DNA from 3 places in the Alteromonas sp. ABV2_168 genome. Region 3 is predicted to be linked to each of the others. Evidence: predicted binding sites of a transcription regulator. Region 3 holds the regulator's gene; each other region holds the start of a gene.
The links. The regulator FNR, encoded in region 3, switches genes on or off when oxygen is low (the NO sensors DNR and NnrR bind a similar motif). The targets are predictions, from matches to a motif close to TTGATCTAGATCAA.
Positions count from the first base shown of each region.

Region 1: the regulator FNR is predicted to act here: its motif matches at 5,362-5,375, upstream of ccmA (cytochrome c biogenesis heme-transporting ATPase CcmA).
Region 2: the regulator FNR is predicted to act here: its motif matches at 4,788-4,801, upstream of ccoG (cytochrome c oxidase accessory protein CcoG).

Region 1 covers NZ_JBSWYQ010000011.1:127,364-134,704, reverse strand. The annotation lists gene ACXAH4_RS16390 (redoxin family protein) at 1-539, opposite strand, end outside; gene ACXAH4_RS16385 (heme lyase CcmF/NrfE family subunit) at 536-2,533, opposite strand; gene ccmE (cytochrome c maturation protein CcmE) at 2,530-3,000, opposite strand; gene ccmD (heme exporter protein CcmD) at 3,002-3,232, opposite strand; gene ACXAH4_RS16370 (heme ABC transporter permease) at 3,222-3,977, opposite strand; gene ccmB (heme exporter protein CcmB) at 3,977-4,645, opposite strand; gene ccmA (cytochrome c biogenesis heme-transporting ATPase CcmA) at 4,642-5,307, opposite strand; gene ACXAH4_RS16355 (hypothetical protein) at 5,449-7,341, shown strand, end outside.
Region 2 covers NZ_JBSWYQ010000003.1:218,578-225,918, forward strand. The annotation lists gene ACXAH4_RS06530 (sensor domain-containing diguanylate cyclase) at 1-750, opposite strand, end outside; gene ACXAH4_RS06535 (HD domain-containing protein) at 918-1,520, opposite strand; gene ACXAH4_RS06540 (thiol:disulfide interchange protein DsbA/DsbL) at 1,588-2,211, opposite strand; gene ACXAH4_RS06545 (serine/threonine protein kinase) at 2,306-3,313, opposite strand; gene ccoG (cytochrome c oxidase accessory protein CcoG) at 3,285-4,718, opposite strand; gene ACXAH4_RS06555 (hypothetical protein) at 4,984-5,349, shown strand; gene ACXAH4_RS06560 (DUF3016 domain-containing protein) at 5,570-6,100, shown strand; gene ACXAH4_RS06565 (ExeM/NucH family extracellular endonuclease) at 6,332-7,341, shown strand, end outside.
Region 3 covers NZ_JBSWYQ010000014.1:12,765-20,105, reverse strand. The annotation lists gene ACXAH4_RS18270 (FixH family protein) at 1-433, shown strand, start outside; gene ACXAH4_RS18265 (heavy metal translocating P-type ATPase) at 430-2,811, shown strand; gene ccoS (cbb3-type cytochrome oxidase assembly protein CcoS) at 2,816-3,007, shown strand; gene ACXAH4_RS18255 (sulfite exporter TauE/SafE family protein) at 3,000-3,668, shown strand; gene fnr (fumarate/nitrate reduction transcriptional regulator Fnr) at 3,690-4,433, shown strand; gene uspE (universal stress protein UspE) at 4,537-5,457, shown strand; gene ttcA (tRNA 2-thiocytidine(32) synthetase TtcA) at 5,549-6,487, shown strand; gene rssA (patatin-like phospholipase RssA) at 6,491-7,341, shown strand, end outside.

The sequences.
Region 1 (7,341 bases), on a different contig from region 3:
TTGGTTTCCCAGACTCTGGGATTGATATCACCGATGTGATGCATTCTGACAATACCGCGGCTGTCTATCAGGAAGTGCTCCGGAGCACCGGTCACACCTAAATCCAGCGAGGTGTCACGGTAAACATCAAAGATATTGTACTGATACGGATTGCCGTAGCGGCTTAGCATTGACGTGACTTCCTGCTGCACCCGGCTCAGTGTTTTCGTGCCGAAGTCAGGGTCCAGATCCTGATCAAAATACAAACCGACAAAGTTGACCTGCTGCTCATTACGTAGTTCCGTGAGATAAGGCATTTCAACGGCACAGGTAACACACCATACGCCCCACACGTTCAGAATCGTGACCTTGCCTTTAAAAACGTCGGGAGTGTAAACAACATCAGGCTGCATCAGATCGGGCAACGAGAAGTCCGGCACCACCTTATCCTGCACTTGTGAGTCCAGTGCTCTGGGATCGGAAAACAGTCCCTGAAAAAGAAACACCACCAGAGCCAGAAAAATCACCAGCGGAATAACAAATAAACCTGTTTTTTTCATCCCTGCTCTCCTGCCATAGGGGATGTTGAAGCACGAAAGATTTTTTTCACTTTTGCCAGCCTCGCCATCCGGTAGCGGCGGTCTGAAACAGAGCAGATCCCACCCAGCGCCATAATAACTGCTCCGGCCCAGATCCATGTGACAAAGGGTTTAATGTACACCCGCACCGCCCAGGCACCGTCATCAAGAGGTTCGCCCATAGCAATGAAAAGGTCACGGAAGACGGTGGAGTGAATGCCCGCTTCCGTCATCGGCATTCTCTGCACGGTATACATGCGTTTTTCCGGTTCCAGGTGGACCAGTTTTTCACCATCAACATACACATCAAAAACGCCGATATCAGCGGTATAATTAGGGCCCTGAAACGGTTTCACTTCACTGAATTTGAACGTGTAACCGCCGAGTTCTGCGGTCTCTCCGGGGGCCATACGGATATCACGCTCCAGCGCGTAATTTGACACAAGGGTGATACCAATAATCGTGACAGCAAAACCAAGGTGCCCAAGAACCATGCCCCAGTGGCTGGGTGTGAGCTTTCGTAATTTCCGCCACAAGCTGTCCTGCGGCATTGCATCAGTGCGCTGCATGACTTCCAGCACCGAGGTCACCAGGATCCACGCAGCCAGTACCAGGCCGAGAGCAGCCATATAGGTGGGAGAGTCGTAGGTAAAATTAATCAGTAACCCGGCGCTGATACTCAGCCCGGCGGCAATGGAAATTTGCTTTTGCAATGCACCCGGCGCCTGGTGCTTCCATCTTGTCAGCGGGCCGAGGCCAAGAAAGAACACGAAAGGTACTATCAGGACAGTAAACATCTGATTAAAGAACGGTGCACCGATGGATATAGAACCCAGGCCAAGCTCTTTATGAACCAGAGGTAGCAGCGTGCCCAGAAGCACCACCAGTGTTGCTGCACACAAAAATACATTGTTCCCCATCAGCAGGACTTCACGGGAAAACAGGCCATAACGGCCTGGTGATTTCAGCTGTGATGCTCTCAGCGCATATAGCAATAAACCGGTTCCGGACAGCACTACCAGAATACCGAGTATAAAAAGTCCTCTTGACGGGTCACTGGCAAAGGAGTGTACAGATACAATGACGCCGGAGCGCACCAGGAAAGTGCCTAGCAGGCTTAATGAAAACGCTGCGATGGCTAACAGAACAGTCCAGGATTTAAACACCTTACGCTTTTCTGTCACAGCCAGAGAATGCATCAGCGCCGTACCAACCAGCCATGGCATGAAGGACGCATTCTCAACAGGATCCCAGAACCACCATCCGCCCCAGCCGAGCTCATAATAGGCCCACCAGCTTCCCAGCGCGATCCCCACGGTGAGGAACGACCATGCAGCAATCACCCAGGGGCGTGACCAACGTGCCCAGGTTGAATCCAGCTGACCGGAAATCAGTGCGGAAATGGCAAAGGCAAAGGAAACAGAGAAACCCACGTATCCCATATACAGCATGGGGGGATGAATAATCATGCCGAAATCCTGCAAAAGAGGATTTAAGTCCCGCCCGTCCACGGGAAAGAAAGGCAACATGCTGTCAAAAGGGTTTGAAGTGAGCAGCATAAACAGGTAGAAACCGATCCCCACAGCGCCCAACACCGACAAAACACGGGATACCATTTCATCCGGAATGCCTTTGCAAAATATTGCTACAGCCATGGTCCAGACAGATAACATCAGTACCCACAGCAGGAACGAACCTTCATGTCCGCCCCACACGGCTGTCACTTTGTAATAGTCCGGCAGTCTGCTGTTAGAATGTTGCGCTACGTAAGCGACACTGAAATCATCGGTGACGAAGGCCCACACCAGCGCAACAAACGCCAGCAATGTAAACAGGAACATGCCTGAGGCCAGCGGCTTGGCGGTGCCCATCAAAAAAGTATGCTTTGTCTGTGCGCCCCACAGCGGATACACAGCCAGTAAAATCGCGCATACCAGTGCCAGTGTCAGTGAAATATTACCCAGTTCAGGGATCATTGTCCGGCTCCGGTATTTGCCGGCTTCACGTGTTTAATGCCTTTCATCTGTTCAGCCAGTTCCGGCGGCATATAATCTTCGTCGTGTTTTGCCAGCACTTCCTGCGCTTCAATGACACGGTCTGCCACCAGTGTACCGGTAGCCACAATTCCCTGCCCTTCGCGGAAAAGGTCCGGCAGAATGCCTTTGAAACGCACCGTTACTGCGGGCCCTGTATCGACAAGGTCGAAGGATACCGCGAGACTTTCTTTGTCACGGTTGACAGTGCCGGGCACAACCATTCCGCCTATTTTCAGTCGCTGGCCAACCTGTGGCTTCACGCCTTCACGGCCATCGACAATTTGAGATGGCGTGTAAAACAAATCGATGCTGTCGGTCAATGCGAACAGCATCAGGCCCACAGCACCGGTAACCAGCGCGCCAACCAGAGTAACAACTAATAACCTTTGTTTTCTGCGCGGATTCATACTAAACGCTCCTGTCAGAATTAGGGGAAGAGGCCTGAGCGGCTTGCGCAGCCTTACGGATGCGCCCTTTACGTTTTTGCTCAGCAGCAATGTGGCGGATGAGTTGCTTATGCGCCAGCCAGCTTTGACAAATAATGCCGGTCATCACCAGCGCGGCAATGCCAAAGGACAGCCAGACGTAAAATCCGTAACCACCCATAGCCCAAAATTCTGCCCAACTGTTAAATTGCATCAGATGTCTCCCGCAAACCGGTGATATCCCGCACCCAGGGCCGGTGCATTTCCCGCCGCAGAATTTCAGTTTTCATACGCATGGTCGTAACAGCGGCGATAAACAGCGCAAAGCCTGCAAGATTAATCAGCAGTGGCCACAACATTTCCGGTGCAATAGACGGCTTGTCGAATTTGGTGATGGTGGAACCCTGATGCAATGTATTCCACCATTCTACTGAATAGTGGATCACCGGGATGTTCACAACCCCCACCAGCGCCATAACACCTGCCGCTTTACCCGCCTGCTGTTTATCTTCAAACGCGGTATATAAGGCAATGACGCCAAAATACAAAAACAGCAAAATAAGTTCTGATGTGAGCCGGGCATCCCACACCCACCATGCGCCCCACATAGGTTTCCCCCATGCCGCACCGGTAAGCAAAGCAATGAATGTCATTGCAGCACCCACAGGCGCCATGGCAATCATGGCCATGTACGCGGTCCGCCATTGCCAGACCATTCCCACCAGCGCAGCTACGGCCATGGCGACATAGGTACTCATTGACAACATGGCAGATGGCACATGGATGTAGATAATCCTGAAGGAGTCACCTTGCTGATAATCCTGAGGCGCAAATAAAAGCCCCCATACTGTACCGCACAACAAGCTGATTACTGCAGCCACTGAAAACCAGGGGAGCAGCGTATTACAAAGCTGGTAAGCCCGCTCAGGCTTTGCGTAGGGATGTAACCACTTCCACATCAGTTCTGACTCACTTTTAAAGAGTAGGCAATGGCAGCCGGAGCTAATGCCATTGCCAGCAACAACATCGCGCCAATAATAGCAATTTGCGCCCTGTAGGGTAATTGTAGCGCAGCTGCATCCACTGCCGAGGTAGCAAATATCAATAATGGAATGAAAACCGGGATCAAAAGCAGCGCCAGGAGTACGCCACCACGCTGAAGCCCTACTGTTAATCCCGTGCCGATTGCCCCCACCAGTGACAAAAGCGGTGTTCCTAACACCAGGGTGAGTACCAGCGCTATGTACATGTCAACAGTGAGATTGAGAAACAGCGCAAGCAGAGGTGACAACAGCAAAAGCGGAATGAAAGTCACCAGCCAGTGGCAAAGTACCTTTAGGGCGGCGACGGCATAGTAGGGCTGTCCGGATAATTGTAACTGTTCCAGTGAACCATCTGCGAAATCGTCCCGGAATAACCGCTCCATCCCGAGCAATGAGGACAATATTGCGGCTATCCAGATAACGCCCGGTCCTATCCGTTGCAGGGTTTCAGGGCCGGGTCCTATTCCCAGCGGAAACAATGTCACTACCATTAATAAGAACATAAGCGGCTGTACCAGCTCGGCCTTCTGACGAAATGCCAGTGCCAGGTCCCGTTTAAAAACCCCCTGATACAGGCCGCTCAAAACCGGTACTCCAAATCAAATGTCTGATACCCGCCCGCACGATGGCTCAGTGTCTGGTGTGAGGTAGTCAACACAGCACCGCCAGTGCTTACATGTTCACACATTTTATCTTCCAGTTGGGCAACGCCACGGGTATCCAGTGCGGTAAAAGGCTCATCGAGGATCCACACGTCTGCCTGCTTCAACCATAATCTTGCCAAAGCGGCACGGCGAAGTTGCCCTGCAGACAGTGTGCGGCAGGGTACATCTTCCATACCCACCAGCCCCACCAGAGCCAGCACGTCATAAAGATTGTCTTCGTTAAAGCTGACTTTATGCTGCGCACACCAGAATTGAAGGTTTTCGAAAGGCGACAAGATGCCGTTTATGCCGGCTTTGTGTCCTATATAGATGAGGCTGGTGAACCAGTCTTCGCCCAATGGTTTCCCCTGCCAGAGAAGGGAGCCGCTTTGAGGCTGACTTAATCCACTGAGGATACGCAACAAACTGGTTTTCCCGGCACCGTTAGGCCCACGCAAATAAATCAGCTGCCCTGGCAGGAGCTGAAAAGACAGATCTTCGAACAGTACTCTGTCCCGTTTAATGCACGTTAGTTTGCTGGCAACCAGTCCCGACAAACCGCTATCCTCTTTAACATATCTTTGTATATTCCGGTCTGGCATTCTAGCATAGGCAAAACGGAACACATCACGCCCATTGGCGTATTAAACTTTTTTATGACTTAGTTCAAACTGAAGGACCATTGACAACAGTGAAATGCACAAAATGCTTGAATTTTTCAATTAGTTGCCGATAAATCTGACATGAACTTGCAGATTGCTCAACTGTTTTCGGCGAATGCCACTGCCGCACCGGTTAATGCCGACGCAGGAGCATTGCGTTCAGACACCTTGCAGCAGCTGCCTGCAGTAGCCATAACCCGTTTACCCGGTCCGCTTATTCAGTTAACCGGGAACGCCCTCCCTCAGGAGGGACTTGTCGTAAAAGATCCCGGTCTCAGCACATCTCAGCCGCAGGTTTCCCTGGCCAGAACATCAGTCAGTCAGATGACGTTATTTGAACTTCTGCCTGTGAAGCACAGTGCAGTGCTGACACAGGCTGACACACAAAGACTGGTTACAGCACTGGCAGAAGGGCTGGCACAGTCGCAGCAACTCAGCCTTGTCAAAAATAATCCGGCCTTATCTCTGGGTGCCATAGTTGAGCAGGCGTCCCCCAAACAACTGACACTCAGGTTACAGTTACCCGGCGCACCAGTGATTAAACTGGATTTACCGGCAACCCAACACGGTGCCACTGAGGCCGGCGATAAATTTTCGTTAAAAATAACGCCTTCAACTGACAACAGGCAGTCAGGATGGCAAATTACCTTAACGCCACAAGGGAAAGGCTCTGTCCAGCCTGCTCAAAGTGTGAATGCACCGGCACCGGCGCCGGTAGTAAAACTGGCTCTGGCAAAAGCGCTGGTCAGTGAAGGGCTCAGCATTGAGGGGAAATTGCAGGGGGCTCTGCAACGTTCATTGCATTTACCCGATGGACCATCAGGCAGTATGGGAAGAGAAACATTTCAAACCCTGAATGTCAGCATGCGCGGAACGCAACTATCAGCGACGGGCACCCAAACACGCCCCCTTGCTATGGTCAATTTGCCACCTGCTTTAGCGACATCTGCAAGCAATACTCTGCAGGCTCTTCCGCCGGTCCCGCTTAAACTGGCAGACATTGCAAGCCGGAAAGGGTTGCCGGTATTGCATATCCAACCGCCACCGGATCTGGCGGCTCCGGTAGCCGGTCAGCAAATATCAGGTGCGACATCTAATAATATAAAAGATGTCCTTTCTGCAGGGCCGCTGAACCTGCCGCCCGAACAGCTTAGCCGCGTCAGTGAAAATATCCGTCAGCTTTCACGGCAACTTCTCGCAGAAACAGGTTCTACATCAGAAGCACTGACTAAACTGGTTTCTATCCTTACCAAAGCGTCTCCGGGAACGGCTGCCGGTACAAGGGATTTAATGAGTGCTTTATCCGCTCAGATAGCCGCTTCACTTCCTGTTATAAAAACTGCCGCGGGAACTGACAATATTCAACATGCCGTTACCGTTCAAACAGAGACTGGCATTCCGTCTCAGGATACGGCGCAGTCGATTAAACAGCTGTTACAGACACCCGCCCTGGTGACAACGCCAACGAATATTCTTAATCCGCCATCACAATCCGGTTTCGTGAATGCCCTTATCACACTATTACAAATCAGTTTTGCAGGCCGTGCTGTTCGAAATCAGCCCGACCTTGCAAAAGCGCTGGATAAAGCTGAATCGGTAATAGTCAGAAGTGGTGCTTCCGCCGGCGGGGGTAGTCCGCCATCAAAAACTGCCGGCGATATGGCGCAAATCGACAGCAGAACCCATTTGCTCGATCATGTTAAGTCACTGCTCGCTAATCATCAGCAACAAAAACTCCAGAGTGCAGAAGCCCGGTTGCAGGGTCAGGACACCTTGTATTATGTGTTGCCTGTAGCCGGTGATGAGCAGCCACCTCCCGAACTGTTTCTTCGTGTCGAAGAACGGGACGCGCGGGAAGAGCAGGCAAAGTCGTCCGCACAGAGAATATGGCATCTGACCATGAAACTCAGTGCAGGCGAGTATGGAGAGCTGCTGGCAAAAACTAAAATTGATAAGGACGTTATTCATATCAAT
Region 2 (7,341 bases), on a different contig from region 3:
GATACTGGCTCTGAATGGCGTCTCAGTAAATACAATCCAGGTGACAGGAATAGCGAGAAAGAAAATGAAGCATGCTATCTCCTCTGAGTTAAGCCATTCTGCCGTGACTAAAATTATGCTTAATAGCAGACCTGTCAGTACCAGTTTCCAGATAAACGTCGAAAGGGCTTTCGGGCGATCATAAAAATTAATTTCCGGCATGAATGAGTAACGTGGAAATAAACGGGTGACTATACCGGCAAATATCGGGGTCATAACTACAACACCCGTCATATCCCCAATCCACCAGGCAATCAGGCTGTCAACGCCATCGTAAGAATAAATCAGAGCCAACCCGCTTGCCGCCAGAATCAGACTGCTGACAGCGGCAATCAGCAAAAATCTGGTCACAAGAGTGACTAAGTTAAAAGACGCTGAAAGCGCCATCTGGCGCTTAAGCAGTAACGCGCCTCCACCATACAGGAACGTGTGCAGGGTAGCGAAGATACTGCCGGAAGCTAACAGTTCAGCGGTATCCCTGGCCGTATTAAATAAGCTGTTTTCCCAGAATGTAGAGAGCATGCAGGCAAGCCATACAGCAAGCGTTGCAGATCTGCTTCCCATGAGTAAGAAAGCTGCAAAGGTAAGTCCTGCAGGAGGAAACCAGAGACTCGCGTGGGGTGCATACTCCAGAAATACAGACAGCCTCCAGAGCAATAACCACAGTGGAAGCAGCAGACAACATTTAATGACAGCAGAGAAATTTAACAAGGATCCAGCACAGCATACGAGTATCTATACTTCCATCATAAAACGACCCTCTTGTTGTTCCAAATAAAACTGGAGCTTTTACCTGAAGACAAAAAGGTAAAGAGAAAAGTACAGTGCTTGTCTCATCGTGTGAGAGCGATTTGCAGACATCCCTCAGCTCAAACAGGCTAAGCCTTGTCACCGCTTTTCAGCCATCCCTTCTCAACGGCCACATCAAGCTGTTCGTTCACATAGCGCCATAAGCCCGGGGCGGCTTGTTGTAAGTGGGCGTTGCGGGCAAGAATTTTCTCTTTCGCTACCCCGTGACGCACCCAGCTTCCGCCTTCTGCTGCCATGTTCTGAAACACCGGTAATACTCTGTCCATGGCTTTGGCAAATTTAGCGTCGGGTGTTTCTGCAGCTTCAAACTCGTGCCACAACGCCAGCAAGGTTTCGCCCTGGCCCTTGGGAAGTAATCCGAAGATGCGCTCTGCGGCGGCAAATTCTTTTTCTTCCTGCTCAGCATGATCGGCCGCTTCAGCAAAAGCGAACATATCGCCGGCATCGATTTCAACCAGATCGTGGATAAGAATCATCTGTATGACACGGTGAATATTCTCGTTTTGTTCTGCGTACGGTGCCAGCACCGATGCCATTAACGCCACGTGCCAGCTGTGTTCGGCGCTGTTCTCCTGTCGGTCACCATCGCAGGGCAGGCGGACCTGACGTTTCACGGCTTTGAGATTATCGAGCTCACGGATAAAAGTGGCCTGAGCCTGAATATCTGTCATAAAAGGGTTCCTGTGTAGCAAAGAAAAAACGCGCCGTTCGGCGCGTTTTAAGTGATTTGTAAAAAGCTTACTGTGTAGACAACCACACGATCAGGTCTTTCACGTCATCCATGGTCATGCCCTGGGTGAACGTTGCCTGATAACGGCCATTCACGATGAAAGATGGCGTACCACGAACATAGGCGCGGTATTGATCCTGCAACTTGATGTTCTTTTTCACCATGTTGTTTACGCCGAAGCTGGCAGCCAGCTTATCGAACTCAGCCGGATCAACATCGTTAACTACGAAGAGGTTTTTCAGATCAGCCAGATTTGTCACCGGGGCACGTTGCTCATGAATGTATTTGAAGATTGCGCCGTTCAGCTTGTCTTCTTCTTTCATTGCACGGCCAATCATCATGGCTCGGGTAGCATCGTTCTGTGCTTCTTCTGAGGCACCGGGCATAAAGTTTACGTGAATTTTTGTGAACTTGGTGCCGGCAGGCAGATCTTTCTTAATTTCAGCTACAACCGGCTCGAAGCGGTAGCAGTGACCACACCAGAATGAATGGAATTCATACACTTCCGGTTTGGCTGTCGCCGGCTCATCCAGTACTTTATAGTGCGTACCTTCTTTCCATTTAACGTCATCTGCACAGGCCTGCAACGGGATCATCAGTGCCGCCAGCAGAAATAAACCTATTTTTTTCATTGTTTAACAATCCGTAAAACCAAAATACAAAAAAAGAGTACCACAGCAATTCCCGTCCGGGTAGCGTACGCGACAAGTCGCTCACATCTCAGGGCTAGTAACCCAGTTTTAACGGCGGTTCATGCAGGGCTGCCAGCTGTTCCTTCAGTGCCAGAATTTGTCCTTCCCAGTATTTGTCTTCGGCAAACCAGGGGAATGCACGGGGGAAAGCGGGATCTTCCCATCGCTGTGACAGCCATGCCATATAGTGCACCATACGCATCGCCCGCAGAGGTTCTATCAGGGTAAGCTGGCTGTTATCGAATGAATGGAATTCTTCATAGGCTTCCACCAGCACATCAAGTTGCAACATCTGTTGCTGCCTGTCACCGCAAAGCATCATCCACAAATCCTGAATGGCCGGACCGCTGCGGCAGTCGTCCAGGTCGACAAACATGGGACCATCTCGCCACAAAATATTGCCGGGGTGACAATCGCCATGTAAGCGGATAAGGGTTGAATTATGGTAGCGCTGGCGGGTTTCTTTGATCAGCGGATCGAGAATAGCGAAAAAAGCGGTTTCCAGATGTGACGGCAGCAAGCGGCTGCGGGTAAGCACGTCTCTTGGTGCATCCAGAAAGCTCTGAGTATTCAGTTCTGGCCGGTGAACAAAAGGTTTGGCCTGAGCCACACGGTGAATACGGCCTATGAAGCGGCCCATCCATTCAATCTGATCAAGGTTGTCGACTTCAAACTGTCTGCCGCCTACCGACGGAAATACCGCAAAGCGGAATCCGCAAGCATGCTGCATAGTTTTGCCTTCAATGGCAAGCGGGGCCACCAGAGGAATATCGGCACTGGCCAGCTCCAGAGCAAAGGCATGTTCTTCGAGGATCTGTTCATCTGTCCAGCGACCGGGACGGTAAAATTTGACCACCAGGCGCTGACCGTCTTCGGCTTTAAACTGATATACGCGGTTTTCGTAACTGTTCAGCGCCAGTAAACCGGACTCAGGATAAATGCCGCAGGTTTCCAGCGCGTCTAAAACAGTATCCGGGCTGAGCCCGGAAAAGGCGAAATCACCCTGAGGAGTTTCACCGGTAGAGGAATTTTGTTGGTTCATTGACTTCCACAACATTGCCCTCAGCGTCCTGAGTACGGACACGGAATGATATTTCCGTTACCGCCTCGCTGAGGTTCTTCGGAGAGGTTTCCAGAGATATTGGCATACTGAAGACTTCTCCGCCACCCACAGTCACGGTTGTGTCACCCAAAATGTTGTAATCGGGCAGGCCTTCAACCTGAATGGTATAGGTGTGGGTGTCCTGAGATTTATTCAGAATCTTAATGGTGTAGACGTTTTCCACGTTGCCTTTACCGTTTTCCCTGTACAAAGAATTACGGTCGCGGATTAAATCCACTTCCAGCGGCGTGCGGGTGGCAATGTCGGCAATCAGTAACCCGATCATCAGCAGCAGGACAATCAGGTAGCCTATCAGTTTGGGTCTGACGATATGGGTGGTTCCGCCGGTCAGCCTTTCCTCAGAGGTAAAGCTGATCAGCCCCTTCGGATAATTCATTTTTTCCATAACGCCATTGCAGGCATCCACGCAGGCGCCGCAGTTAATGCATTCGTATTGCAGACCATTACGGATGTCGATACCGGTGGGACACACCTGCACACACAAGTTACAGTCGATGCAGTCTCCCAGCTGTTTTGTCGCCAGATCTTCATGACTGAGTTTACGGGGGCGGGGTCCGCGTTTTTCACCACGGTTGTAATTGTATGACACGGTGAAAGTGTCTTTATCAAACATGGCAGACTGGAAACGGGCATACGGACACATGTGGGTGCACATGATTTCACGCATCCATCCGGCATTACCGTAGGTGCAGAAGGTAAAAAACAGAATGGAAAATACTGACCAGAAGCCGGCATTGAAGGTGAAAAAATCGATAAACAACTGTCCGATTGGCGTGAAGTATCCCACAAACGTCAGTGAAGTCAGCAGGGCAATGGCAATCCAGGCGCTGTGCTTGAGTGTTTTGCGCCAGAACTTGTCGAAGTCCATGGCCCTTTCATCCAGCTTGATACGCTTATTTCGGGGACCTTCAATTTTCTCTTCGCACCAGATATACATGTAGACCCAGGTCGTTTGCGGGCACATAAAACCACACCACACACGGCCTGCAAATGTGGTCACAAAAAACAGGGCGAAAGCACCGACGATAAATATGTAAGCAAGCAGGGTAAGGTCCTGAGGCCACAGAGTCAGGCCGAAGATGGTAAACCGCTGCTCCATGATATCGAGAAGAATGGCCTGATGGCCGTCATAGCGGATCCAGGGGATCACGGCGAACAAACCCAGAAAGATAAAACCGAACAAACGGCGGAACGTTTCGATGGGGCCCTTCACCGCGCGCACATAAATCTGACTGCGTGCAGACTGCCGTTTATGACTTACGCCGCCGGCGGGCTGGTGTACTTTTACCGTGGATACTTGTTTAACCTGAATTTGTTCGCTCATTAGGCAACCTTAACTGGCACAGGTGTGTAGTGTACTGCGGGCAGTATAACAAGTGTATGTCTGCCACACTTAATATAGATCAAATAAACCCCTTCTGTGCATACTACTCAGGCTTATAAAACCTCATAAATAAGTATGAAAACAAATCTGTTGCACTTGACGTTAAGCGGTTAAATTATCTACAGGGCTAATTGTCACCAATGATTTATTACCGGGCGGGGAACGGGCCGGGGTAGTCAGAAAACAACAGGAAAAAGTAAAGCAGATGTGGCGTAGTTTTGTGGTAGTTTCAGAGATTGTAGTACTGGTCTTTGTGCTTCGGTTACCCTTCGTCCAGTACATGTTCAAAGATGCACAGGATGTGGTCGGCCAGTGGTATGCCTATGTGGCTACCTGGCAGGACAGAAATGAACTTGCTGAGCTTCACACCATCAGTGCAGCACAACGGGACCAGCTTCGTCCCTTCCAGCAGGAATACGTGGACGGCATCATGGCAAGCCGCCACAGTGTGCAAATCTTCCATAAGAAATTCTGCGGTACAGACAACATCAATCCTTATATCCACGGTGCGCAACTGGCGCAGTTTTGCCACTCAATAGAGACCACCGGCCTGCTGGCGATGGACTACTGAACGCGGTTCAGCTTCCATTCATCTTTTCATGCTTTAATAATGGTGATTTAGCGGAACAATCTGCTTAATCACTGCTCTAACAAAGTGTCTGCTTATTGTCTCCGTGCGGGATTTCGCATGAGAGGCGCGGTAAATCCACTCAAAGCAGGCACCGGATAACCGGAGAATGTTTTCGCCGCCCGCGGGCAACGCGGCCGAAATTATCGGGGAGATGCAAAGCATGAACACATTGATTAGAACTGCACTGGTTTCTCTGACCGCCGGCAGTTTACTGCTGTCTGTACAGGCATGGTCTGCCACCACAGAAATTACCTGGGAAAAGCCGGAGAAGTACACTGATGTACGTCCTGCTAATGAAAGCCGGGTGAAGTTCCGTGAGCGCACATTTAAAGCGCTGGACGAATACTTCGCCAAACTGGCAGAGAAGCTGCCTGAAAAAGACAAGCTTGCGATCACGGTGACAAATCTGGATCTTGCCGGCCAGGTGTGGCCAAGCAGCTTTGTTTTTGGCAATGCTACCGGCACCGATGTTCGCATTGTGAAACGGGTGGACATTCCGCGTATTAAATTCAGCTACACCCTCACTAACGAAGCGGGCAAAGTCGTTAAGAGTGCAGATGTTGACTTAAAGGATATGGGATTTTTAGATAACCCCCGTACCTTCACCCAAAATACGCACCTGGGTTACGAGAAAGCCATGATAAAAGAATGGTTCAACGAAGAGATGGCCAGCGCGCTGGTACAAAACTAACCCGTTATCCCGCAGCTTTCTTCAGTGCCCTGAATCCTCGGGGCACAACCCCTTCCTTGTACATCAATTTTCTCTGATATTCCTGCATCCCTTTGCTGTCAGGCGGTACAGACCATGTGGTCAAAAAAGTACCGCTGCTGGCCAAAAAATTGTCATTTCTTTGTAGTAATTTCTTTATACTCTGCAACTGCACTTTGGGATAGTTTCTAATTACAAGCAGGAGCACTAATAATGAAAGCACCAATCCTGCTTCCTCTCGTATTGGGGATATCAGCATCTGCCATTGGCGATGAACTGCTTATTTCTCAGTATGTTGAAGGGAGTAGCTCTAATAAAGCGATAGAAATCTATAACCCGACAGACAGCGCGGTATTACTGACTGGTTATACACTGTCCATCTATTTCAACGGAAAAACTGCAGCGGGCGCGAACATCGAACTTTCAGGTTCAATCGCAGCGCAAAGTACACAAGTTATTGCCAGTTCAAGTGCCGGAGACACTTTAAAGGCATTGGCAGACGTGCTGACTTCACAGTCCATGTTTAATGGTGATGACGCCATTGTTCTGACTGACAGCAGCGGTAACGTTCTGGACAGTATTGGCCAGGTTGGCGTTGATCCCGGTTCTTCCTGGGGCAGCGGCAGTGTAACCACAGCGAACGACACACTCATACGTTTAAGCAGTGTTGCCGGTGGCGATACTGACCCGTTTGATGCCTATGATACGTCGGAATGGGAAGGTTTGGCTCAGGATGATTTCACAGGCCTGGGCAGCCATGATTACACCGGTGGTGGTGATGACGGCGGCGATGATGGCAGTGGCACCGGCGGCGGTGACGAAGACTTAAGCGGTGTTTGTACAAACTGTCCTGATCTGGACAAAGTTGCAGATGCCGGCGAATTTGATGCTGCTTCATACTACGCAGCGGTTCAGGCTGAAATCGATGCCAGTTCCGACGTCTCTGTTATCCGTCAGGTACTCAGTGAAACCATTTCCGGTCAACGGGTGCTGACTTATTCTGAAGTCTGGACGGCATTAACGGAAACCGATGAAGATCCTGCAAATCCGGATAACATCATTCTGATCTATTCCGGCAAATCCATTCCTAAGTCAGAAAACGGCTCCGGCGAGTATTCCAGTCAGCCTGACTACTGGAACCGTGAGCACAGCTGGCCAAAGAGTCATGGCTTCAGCAGCTCGTCAAATGAAGCTTATACTGATATTCAGCACCTGCGTCCGTC
Region 3 (7,341 bases):
GGTACCTGTGCTGACAGTCATTATGAGCGGTTTTCTCATCCATTTTGCCACTTCCGGTGAAGACAGTCTGGTCATTGACGACTATTACAAAGAAGGAAAAGCCATCAATGTGCGTCTGGACAAAGTCGAACGGGCGAAAAAGCTGAATATCACCACCGATCTCACCATTGAAGGAAGCCGCGTCGCGCTGAAGTTTCATTCCGGTATTCCCCAATCCGGTGCCGCACTGAAACTGACCTTTTTCCACGTAACCCTGGAATCACTGGATACCGAATTATTACTTACCCGTGATGCCGGTGGCGTGTACCGCGGCACAACGGATACCGTTTTGTCGGGTAAATGGCGCGTTTCACTCACACCGCTGGATGAAGAATGGAAAATCCAGAATACACTCCAATTACCGGCCTCCGGTATCATTAAGTTTAACCCGTGAGCGACGACTCTTCTTGTTACCACTGTGGCGAGCCTAATATACCCGGTAAGCCGTATACTGCATTTGTACTCGGGCAGGAACGTCATTTTTGCTGTCCGGGCTGTCAGGCCGTGGCTCAGGCCATCACCGGGAACGGACTGGAAGACTATTACCGCTTCCGCACTGAACCGGCCTCTAAAGGTGATGCAGCATTAAGCGAAACACTGGATAAACTGTCTGTCTATGACGAGCCTGCCTTACAGGAAGAGTTCGTCGTTGATAACGGTAATAACAAGCATATTGAGCTAACTCTTGAAGGCATAACCTGTGCGGCCTGCGGCTGGCTGATTGAAAAGCAATTGTCGCGTATCACCGGTGTCAGCCAGATTGCGGTGAATGTAGCACAGCGACGCGCAGTGGTTATATGGCAACCTGAGGCAGTATCGCTCAGCAGCATCATGGCTACGCTACGGCGTATTGGTTACCCGGCGCTGCCGTTTCAACCGGACCAGCATGAAGCTTCATACAAAGCGGAAGATAAGCGCTTTTTGAAAAAACTCGGCCTCGCAGGTCTGATGACCATGCAGGTAATGATGCTGGCGGCGGCCCTGTATTTTGATTTATTCGATGCAATGGATGCACAGACACGGTCTTATTTTCACTGGATAGCGTTGGTTCTGACCACACCGGTGGTGCTGTATTCCGGCAGTACGTTTTACGTTGGCGCGCTTAAGGCTTTGTCGGCCCGGACCGTGAATATGGATGTACCGGTGAGTATTGCAGTGTTGGGTACCTGGCTGTCCGGTCTGTTTGCAACGGTTACCGGTCGCGGCGAAGTGTATTTTGAATCAGTTTGCATGTTTATTTTCCTGCTTTTACTGAGTCGTTTTCTGGAACACCGGAGCAGGCACCGCGCCGCGCAGATCTCAGCGAATATGTTGCAGTATATTCCGGTAACCGCTAATCAGGTGGCTGCGGATAACACCGTAACACAGGTACTGGCGAAATCGCTCAAAACCGGCGATGTTGTTGTGGTCAAAGCCGGAGAGACCATTCCCGTAGACGGTATTGTGACTGACGGTGCCAGTGAAACCGATGAATCGATGCTTACCGGCGAGTTTAATCCGGTGCGTAAACAAACCGGCGATACGGTGTTCGGGGGTACGGTAAACCGTACCGGCGTAATAACGGTAACGGTAACCAGGGCGTTAAAATTTGCGCTGGTAAATCAGATCATCCGTCTGCAATCCACCGCTATGGCTGCGAAGCCCCGGGTCGCTCTTATGGCTGACCGCTTTTCCAGTTATTTTGTCGCCGTAGTACTGATTACGGCTGCATCTTCATGGGCTTACTGGCACTGGCAGGGTAATGATAATGCCTTTTGGATCAGCATCGCGGTACTGGTAGCAACCTGCCCCTGTGCGCTGGGGCTGGCTACGCCATCTGCCCTCACCTGCGCAATGGCAAACCTTAACCGGCATGGCATTTTATTGAAAAGAGCCGATGCACTGGAGCAAATCAACCACGTAGATACCCTGGTGCTGGATAAAACCGGAACGCTGACCGAAGGAAAGTTTGCTCAGATAAACAGCTGGTTTGCTGAACCGGCACGGGAAAATGAAATCCGTGCTTTGATGGGAGCAATAGAGTCCCGTTCAGAACATCCGGTTGCCGCTGCCTTTGTTTCTGATAACAATCAGGGATTAATTCTGAGCCAAGTTGACGTTGTGGCCGGAATGGGCATCAGCGCGCAATGCAATGGCCGCAGTTATAAAGCCGGTTCGGCTTCTTTCACCGGTGTTGATGCCGGCCTGTCGCCCTTTCCCGCTAACGTGTTTCTTACCGAAAACGGTGTGCCCGTTGCCGCCTTTCGTGTAGCAGATAAAATTAAAGCGGATGCCGCAGACAGCCTGAGCAAATTGGCGCAACTGGAGCGGATAATTCTGAGTGGCGATATTCAGCAAAATGTTGACGACATTGCAGCGAATTTACCTGTAGACAAAGCCACAGGCGGGAACAGCCCTGAAGATAAATTAAATGCCGTGACAGCCCTTCAGCGGCAGGGCCGTCATGTCATGATGCTGGGGGATGGTATTAACGACGCGCCGGTGATGGCAGCGGCTGATGTTGGCATTGCAGTGGGTAATGCCACGGATATCGCAAAAAGTGCCGCGGATGTGATTTTATTAAATGATAAGCTGGCTGTACTCGGACACCTTACTCTGATGGCCAGAAGAGTAAAAGCGACAGTCAGGCAGAATATGGGATGGGCCGTAGGCTACAATCTGGTTATCCTGCCGTTTGCAGTGTCCGGCATCCTGACGCCGTGGATGGCGGTGATTGGTATGAGTCTGAGTAGTATTCTGGTAGTAACAAATTCGACGAGACTGTTAAAGTAACGCTATGAGTATAATTTACGTCCTTATTCCCCTTGCTGTGATCATTGTGGCCATTGCCATCGGCGTATTTTTTTGGGCAGTAAAATCTAACCAGTTTGAAGACCTGGATCGCCAGGGCTACAGTATTCTTTTCGATGATGATTTATCTCCTGAAGAAAAAAAACTGGCCGAAGAACGAAAAAAACTCAATGAGTGATCTGTCGTTTTTTTCTGCCTTGCTGGTCGGGCTGGGCGGAGGCGTTCATTGTGTGGGAATGTGCGGCGGCGTATCGCTGGCACTGTCTGCCGCCACGCCGGCAGGCTCATCGCCTTTACCCTATGCGCTTAGCTACAACTTTGGTCGTATATTCAGTTACATACTTGCCGGCGCTGTGACCGGCGGCATCGGGCAGATAGCGAAAGAAGCTGTACCCGTGACCGGCCCCGTACTCGCCGTCATCAGTGGCATTATGCTGATTGCCATGGCCTGCTATCTGGGTAACTGGTGGCGTGGCCTGACCGCTGTTGAAGCCCTCGGCAGTAAACTCTGGCAAAGAATTCAGCCGTTGTCGAAACGGTTTTTACCTTTCAGGTCTCCTACTAGCGCCTTTCCCTATGGTATGATTTGGGGATGGTTGCCCTGTGGACTGGTTTATTCCACCCTGACATGGGCACTGGCTTCAGGGACGGCAATATCCGGTGCTGTAATCATGGCCGGTTTTGGTTTAGGAACGCTACCGGCGTTGCTGGCTGTCCGGGCTGGTGCAGACTGGCTTTCCTCAGGTTTCAGACAACCCGTAGTTCGTCAAATCATTGCTTTGAGTTTGCTGTTGTACGCATTATTGCTGTTGTGGCGGGCTTTAAGTACTATACATTAGAATTATCGCAAACAGCGGAAAGTGAGCATGCAAAAACGTTCGGATTTTTCTATACACTGCCAGAATTGCAGTTTCAGTCATTTGTGTCTGCCCGTGGCCCTCAATAAAACTGAGATTGAGTCACTGGATGACATCATTGAACGCAAAAAGCCTTTGCATAAACACGACACCCTGGTAGAAGCCGGCGATAAATTTACCTCTCTGTACGCTGTGCGGGCAGGTTCATTTAAGTCTTTTGTCACCGATAAAGAAGGTGAAGAGCAAATTATCAGTTTCCACTTCCCGGGCGATATTATCGGTTTTGACGGTTTACGTGACGACACTCACCAGAGTTACACTCAGGCGCTGGAAACTGCCATGGTGTGTGAGCTGCCCTATTCCACCCTTGAAAAAATGTCTGAGCAATTCCCGAAATTGCGCCATCAGATCATGCGTTTTATGAGTGCTGAAATTAAGCAGGATCATGAAATGATGATGCTGCTGAATAAAAGGACGGCAGAAGAACGTCTGATTTATTTTATCGCCCATCTGTCCGGTCGCTTCGAAGAACGGGGTTTTTCTCACCGTCAGTTCAATCTGAGTATGACCCGCAACGAAATCGGTAATTATCTCGGATTAACGGTAGAAACGATCAGCCGCTTGCTGACCCGCTTCCAGAAAGAAGGCATTATCAAAGTAGACGGGAAGCTCATTACTGTTCTGGATTTTGCGGCTATGGATAAAAAGCTGCACTCTATGGACATTCCTACTCTTTGCGTGGATTAATATCCCGTTGAAATATTGATCTGAAACAAGGTCTCTCCTGCTGTAAGTCTTATACTAAAGATGAAGGCAGTATTTATTGTCTGCATCAATAAGGAGAGACGCCATGATCACCTGCAAACGTATTCTCGCCGTCGTTCAGGCCGACAACCCTGAACAACCTGCCCTTTCAAGAGCCATCGAAATTGCCCGTAAAACCGGTGCAGAAGTACACGCACTGCTTGTTGTATACGACTTTTCTTATGACATGACAACAATGCTCACCCGCAGTGAGCGTGAAGCCATGCGTGATGCGGTAACCAAAGACCGCATTGCCTGGGCAGAAAAAAATCTGACCCGCTACGATGATTATGATGTAAAGGTTGCTGTTGAGTGGAGTGATAAACGTTACGAAGCCATTACCCGCTACACCATTAACCGTCAGGTTGACCTGGTCGTTAAAGCTACCCGCAAACACGATGATTTTGCATCAGTGCTCTTTACACCAACAGACTGGCACTTACTAAGAAAATGTCCGGCTCCGGTTTTACTTGTCAAAGCTCATGCCTGGCCTGAACACGGTAATATTGTTGCGGCAGTCAATGTGGGTACAGAAGACAAAGAACATGCACAACTGAATGACAAGTTGACCGGTATCGCAAAGGATTATGCAGAGTTACTGAGCGGTCAGGTACATCTGGTTAATGCCTATCCTTCTGCCCCACTGAATATCGCCATTGAGATCCCCGATTTCAATCCTGAGACGTATCATAACGCTGTGCGCAATCATCATGTTCAGGAAATGGAAAACCACAGCGCTAAATTTGGGATCGGCGTAGCAAATTGCCATGTTGTTGAGGGATTACCTGATATAGCCATTCCGAAAGTGACTGAACAGCTGGATGCAGAACTCGTCGTCATCGGTACCGTGGGACGTACAGGCATATCAGCCGCCTTTTTGGGCAATACTGCAGAGCATGTTATTGATAACCTGAATTGCGATGTGCTGGCGGTTAAACCTGACGGGTTTACGTCTCCGGTTAAGTAAATGCGCGATAACGGAATGCTGCTTGTGTAGCAGCATTCCGTCTGCTTTTGTATAATGGTACTTTTATTTTTCCAGCCAATTCTGAAGTGCCATGAATCAAGTAACATCTACGCCATCTGAGAACGCCAGTCACAGTGCGCAAAGTAAACAAAAATACAACTTTAACAAGTTGCAGAAAAGACTTCGCAGACATGTTGGCAAAGCCATCGAAGACTTCAATATGATTGAAGACGGCGACAAGGTCATGGTGTGCTTATCCGGCGGAAAAGACAGCTATACCTTGCTGGATATCCTGCTATTTTTACGCAAAATTGCACCGGTCAATTTCGATATCGTCGCGGTTAACCTCGACCAGAAGCAGCCCGGCTTTCCGGAGCATGTGTTACCTGAATACCTGAATTCTCTGGGTATTGACTACAAAATTGTAGAAGAAGATACCTATTCCATTGTTAAAGATAAAATCCCTGAAGGGAAAACCACCTGTTCACTGTGTTCAAGATTAAGACGCGGGATCCTGTACCGTACTGCAAAAGAACTCGGCGCAACCAAAATAGCCCTCGGTCATCATCGTGATGATATGTTGGAAACATTGTTTCTGAACATGTTCCATGGCGGAAAGCTAAAAGCCATGCCCCCCAAACTGGTAAGTGATAATGGTGAACACATTGTTATTCGCCCGCTGGCTTATTGCAGTGAGAAAGACATTCAGAAATACGCTGACGCCACTGAGTTCCCGATCATCCCCTGTAATCTTTGCGGTTCTCAGGAGAATCTGCAAAGACAGAATATTAAAATGATGCTGCAGGACTGGAATAAGCGTTTTCCGGGTCGCATTGAGTCTATGTTCCGTGCAATTCAGAACGTTGCCCCATCACACCTCGCTGATGGCAATTTGTATGATTTTAAAGGGATCAAGGCCACAGGCGCACCGGTAGAAGACGGTGATACAGCCTTCGACAAGCCGGATTTTACCAGTGCGGTCAGTGATGATGCACAATCCCCTGTTCAAATTGTTAATCTGACGGAATAAACCATGAAAATCGGACTCGCACTCGGTGCCGGCGCTGCAAGGGGCTGGACACATATTGGCATCATTGAAGCACTTGAACGGCTGGGCGTTAAGATAGATGTGGTTGCGGGTTGCTCGATAGGTGCTTATGTGGGTGCAGCCTATGCAAGTGGTAAGCTTGAGCCCCTCAAAGAGTGGGCTTGCTCGTTAACAGAATGGCAAATCCTGTCTTTAATGGGTGTTGGCATCCGCAAAGGTGGCATTGCCAGCGGACAAAAAGTGTTTACCAAACTGGCGGAAGAATTTTGCGCCCCGTCTTTTGAAGAGATGAATAAACCCTTTGCTGTGGTTGCCACGGATTTATACTCCGGCCGCGAAGTCATGTTCAACCAGGGGCCCGTTGATAATTGTATTCAGGCATCCTGCGCAATTCCTGCCCTGTTCAGTCCGGTTGAATATAATGGCCGGTGGCTGGTGGATGGTGCTGTCGTCAATCCTGTACCTGTAAACCTTTGCCGTCAACTGGGCGCAGATTTTGTGATTGCGGTGAATCTCAACGCTGATTTCAAGCCTCAGCGCCTGGAAAGACCAGCCGCAGAACATGAAAAAATCCAGAAAAAAACCGATGACTTTTTCTCTAAAGGTTCAAATATTGTCAGGCAGTGGTTTTCACCGGAATCCAGGTCAGATAAACCGGAACCGCCGGGGATCCTGAGTGTCATGAGCAGTTCTCTTGAAATACTGCAAGCCCGCGTGACCCGCTCCAGACTGGCCGGAGATCCGCCTGACGTACTGATAGAGCCTCATCTTTCAGATGTAGGACTGATGGAGTTTCACCGTGCTGGTGAATTATGTCTGGAAGGGGAAAAAACAGT